2 regions of the Zobellella denitrificans genome follow, and region 1 is predicted to be linked to the other one. Evidence: predicted binding sites of a transcription regulator. Region 1 holds the regulator's gene; the other holds the start of a gene.
What was found. The regulator LexA, encoded in region 1, represses DNA repair genes until DNA is damaged. The targets are predictions, from matches to a motif close to ANCTGTNTNNNNANACAGNT.
Positions count from the first base shown of each region.

Region 2: the regulator LexA is predicted to act here: its motif matches at 828-847, upstream of ruvA (Holliday junction branch migration protein RuvA).

Region 1 covers NZ_CP012621.1:185,945-188,141, forward strand. The annotation lists gene ubiA (4-hydroxybenzoate octaprenyltransferase) at 1-421, shown strand, start outside; gene lexA (transcriptional repressor LexA) at 537-1,154, shown strand; gene coxB (cytochrome c oxidase subunit II) at 1,460-2,197, shown strand, end outside.
Region 2 covers NZ_CP012621.1:1,289,827-1,292,023, reverse strand. The annotation lists gene ruvB (Holliday junction branch migration DNA helicase RuvB) at 1-172, opposite strand, end outside; gene ruvA (Holliday junction branch migration protein RuvA) at 176-781, opposite strand; gene ruvC (crossover junction endodeoxyribonuclease RuvC) at 1,070-1,591, opposite strand; gene AN401_RS06165 (YebC/PmpR family DNA-binding transcriptional regulator) at 1,682-2,197, opposite strand, start outside.

The DNA.
Region 1 (2,197 bases):
CTTCTCCTGGGCCATTCCCATGGCCTTTGCGGCCCAGGCAAACAGCCTGCCCGCGGGGCTCTGGCTGCTGTTTGCCGCCAATCTGAGCTGGACCGTGGCCTACGACACCATGTACGCCATGGTGGACAGGGACGACGATCTCCGGATCGGGGTCAAGTCCACCGCCGTTCTGTTCGGCCGGCGCGACAAGCTGATGGTCGGCCTGCTGCAGCTGGTCACCCTGCTGCTGTTGGTAGCAGCGGGCCAGGTATTCGCCCTGGCCGCGCCTTTCTACTGGGGGCTGTTGGGCGCCGCCGCGCTCTTCGTGTACCAGCAGCGGCTGATCCGGGACCGGGAACGGATGGCCTGCTTCCGGGCCTTCCTCAACAACAACTTCGCGGGTATGGCGGTGTTCGCCGGTCTGGCCCTGGCGCTGCTGTAGCCCTGTTCCCGCCCTGGTCGCCAGGGGAGTGCCGGCCGGGGAGGGCGTATTGTGCTTGCCCTGCCGGATTTACTGGATATACTGACAGTTAGCTGTATAAAAAGACAGGTTCCCTATGAAAGCGCTAACCCCCCGTCAGTCCCAGGTGCTGGAAATCATCAAGGCGCATATCCAGCAGACCGGCATGCCGCCCACCCGTGCCGAAATTGCCCAGTCCCTGGGGTTCAAGTCCGCCAACGCCGCCGAGGAGCATCTGAAGGCCCTGGCCAAGAAAGGGGTGATCGAGATGATGCCCGGCACCTCCCGCGGCATTCGCCTGGCCCAGGAAGAAGAGCCGGAGGAAGAGCCGGGCCTGCCGCTGATCGGGCGGGTGGCCGCCGGCGAGCCCATCCTGGCGCAGCAGCACATAGAAAGCCACTACAAGCTGGATCCGGCCCTGTTCCATCCGCCGGCCGATTTCCTGCTGCGGGTCAGGGGCATGAGCATGAAGAACATCGGCATCATGGACGGCGATCTGCTGGCGGTGCACAAGACCGGTGAGGCCCGCAACGGCCAGGTAGTAGTGGCCCGGCTCGACGACGAAGTCACGGTCAAGCGCTTCCGGCGCCAGGGCAGCAAGGTCAGCCTGCTGCCGGAGAACGAGGAGCTGTCTCCCATCGAGGTCGATCTGCGCAGCCAGGAACTGACCATCGAGGGCCTGGCGGTGGGCGTGATCCGCAACACCGACTTTTAACTCGTCCGCTTGCCTTGGGGTTGGCGGGGGCTTAGCATGCTTCCCGCTTCCCGCTTCCCGCTTCCCGCTTCCCGCTTCCCGCTTCCCGCTTCCCGCTTCCCGCTTCCCGCTTCCCGCTTCCCGCTTCCCGCTTCCCGCTTCCCGCTTCCCGCTTCCCGCTTCCCGCTTCTTTTTTCATTTTTTTACTTTTTCATAATCAATGCTTTACTTAGTGTGTGCCGGACCGATGGACGCGGTGGTTCGGTAAGCACTGACTCTCTTGCGAGTGCGCCAAAATAAAGGACCAAGACTTTTTGGGGGTGCGTGTGAAGCCGATCGTTCTGCTGCTGTCGCTAGTGGCATCGTTGCCCGTGTGGGCACAAAGCCGTTTCAACATGACCCAGGGGGTCACCGATATCAGCCAGAAGGTGTATGGCCTGCACATGACCATACTCATCATCTGTGCGCTGATCGGCCTGGTGGTGTTCGGGGTCATGTTCTGGGCCATCATCCACCACCGCAAGTCCAGGGGCGCCAAGGCTGCCCAGTTTCACGAAAGCACCAAGGTGGAGATCCTCTGGACCATCATTCCCTTCCTGATCCTGGTGGGCATGGCCATTCCCGCCACCCGCACCCTGATCGCCATGGAGGATGCCAGCCAGTCGGATCTGACGGTGCAGGTCACCGCCTCCCAGTGGAAGTGGCACTACCGCTACTTCGGCGAGGACGTCGAGTTTTTCAGCCTGCTGGCGACCCTGCCCCAGGAAATCGACGGCAGCCTGCGCAAGCGTGACAACTACCTGCTGGAGGTGGACCGGCCCCTGGTGCTGCCCACCGATCGCAAGGTGCGCTTCCTGATCACTGCCGACGACGTCATCCACTCCTGGTGGATGCCGGCCTTCGCGGTCAAGAAGGACGCCATCCCCGGCTTTATCAACGAGGCCTGGACCCGCATCAACCAGCCCGGTATCTACCGGGGCCAGTGCGCCGAGCTGTGCGGCAAGGATCATGCTTTTATGCCGATAGTGGTGGATGCCCGGCCGGCCGCCGAGTTCGACGACTGG
Region 2 (2,197 bases), 1.1 Mb from region 1:
GGTGATCGAGGGCTTCTTCCCGCCGGCGCGCCGCCTCGATGAAGATTTCCATCTGGCTGCGCACATGATCCTGGCCCCGGTAATCCGCCAGCGCCTTGGGGCGGATGGCCCTGTCGATGGCTTCCTCTTCCCGCCGGGGGGCCGGGTTGATAAAACGGTCCGCTTCTATCATGGCTTATCCCATGCTCCGCAGGGCTTCGCGGATCAGTTGTTCGGCGTTCATCTCCGGCCTGGCGATTTTCTTCATCGCCTGCTCGGCCTGGGCCGCCTTGTAGCCGAGCGCCAGCAGCGCGGCCACGGCCTCGTCCCGGGCGCTGTCGGCCAGCACCGCGGAGGTCGCCGACTCGGGCGCCGGGTTGAACAGATCGTAACCGCCGAAGCCCTTGAGCCGGTCGCGCATCTCCACGATCAGCCGCTCGGCGGTCTTTTTGCCCACCCCCGGCAGCTTGACCAGGGCACCGATCTCTCCCTGCTCCACGTTGTAGATGAACTGATCGGCGGTCATGCCGGAGAGGATGGCCAGCGCCAGCTTGGGGCCGACGCCGTTGGTCTTGATCAGCTCCCGGAACAGGGCCCGCTCGGTCTTGGTGTTGAAACCGAACAACAGCTGGGCGTCTTCCCGCACCACGAAGTGGGTGAGCAGGGTCACCGCCTCACCCACCTTGGGCAGTTCGTAGAAACAGCTCATGGGCAGGGTGACCTCGTAGCCCACCCCGTTCACATCCAGCAGGATCTCCGGCGCCTGCTTCTCGCTGATGATACCTTTCAACCGACCTATCACTGGGGCTCCCCGCTAACCAATCTGTGTGGCGCCAAGCATAATAAATAACTGGATAAATATCCATGCACCTGAGCTGGAAGCCATCGGCTAGAAGCTGGAAGCAGATCGAAGCTGTTTGGAAATATTGAACCGTCTCTTTGGATTCGGCTTTGTTTGCGGGATGGACTCCCGCCTGCGCGGGAGTGACTCACTTCTAGACAAAACACAGCCTCACAAACACGGCTTACTACTCCCAGCAACACCACTTCCAGCTTTCAGCTTCACGCTTCCAGCTTGCGCGGCCGCGCGTCAGCGAAACCGCTTTCTCACCGTGCCACGTACCTGACCGGACATGCTGATCAGGCTCTGGCGGGTGTGGCCATGGCACAGGGCCACCGCCAGGGCGTCGGCGGCATCGGCCTGGGGCGTGCCCGGCAGCGTCAGCAGCTTGACCACCATGTGCTGCACCTGGGCCTTGTCGGCGGCGCCGGTGCCCACCACTGCCTGCTTGATCTGGCGGGCGGAATACTCCGCCACCTCCAGGCCGGCGTTGGCGGCGGCGACGATGGCCGCGCCCCGGGCCTGGCCCAGCTTCAGCGCCGAGTCCGGGTTGCGCGCCATAAACACCTGCTCGATGGCGAACAGCTCGGGCCGAAACTGCAGGATGATCTCGCTCACCCCGTCGTAGATCTTCTTCAGCCGGGGCGCCAGCTCATCGTCGCCCATGCGGATACAGCCCGAGCCCAGGTATTCCATCCTGTTGCCGGTCTGGCGCACCACGCCATAGCCGGTGATACGCGAGCCGGGATCGATGCCGAGGATAATAGACATCTCAATAAAGCCGGAAGCCGGAAGCCATAAGCCGGAAGCCGAAACCCGAAGCAGGAACCTCTTCCAGCTTCAGGCTTCTAGCTTCAGGCTTCAGAGCTTTTCCGCCACTTCATCGGAGATCTCGCCGTTGTGGTAGACCTCCTGCACGTCGTCCAGATCCTCGAGCATGTCGATAAGCCGGAGCAGCTTGGGCGCGGTGTCTTCGTCCAGTTCCGCCCTGGTGGAAGGGATCATGGTCACCTCGGCGTTGTCGGCGACCAGGCCGCCGGCGTCGAGGGCATCCTTGACGGCGCCGAACTCGTCCCACTGGGTGTAGACGTCGATGGAACCGTCGTCGTTCACCACCACGTCCTCGGCGCCGGCCTCCAGCGCGGCGTCCATCACCGCCTCTTCCTCCGCGTCCTGGTAGCTGATCACGCCCTTCTTCTCGAACAGGTAGGCCACGGAGCCGTCGGTGCCCAGGTTGCCGCCGCTCCTGGAAAAGGCATGGCGCACCTCGGACACGGTACGGTTGCGGTTGTCGGTCATGCATTCCACCATCACGGCGGTGCCGCCCGGACCGTAGCCTTCGTAGACGATGGTTTCCAGCACCTGGCCGTCCAGCTC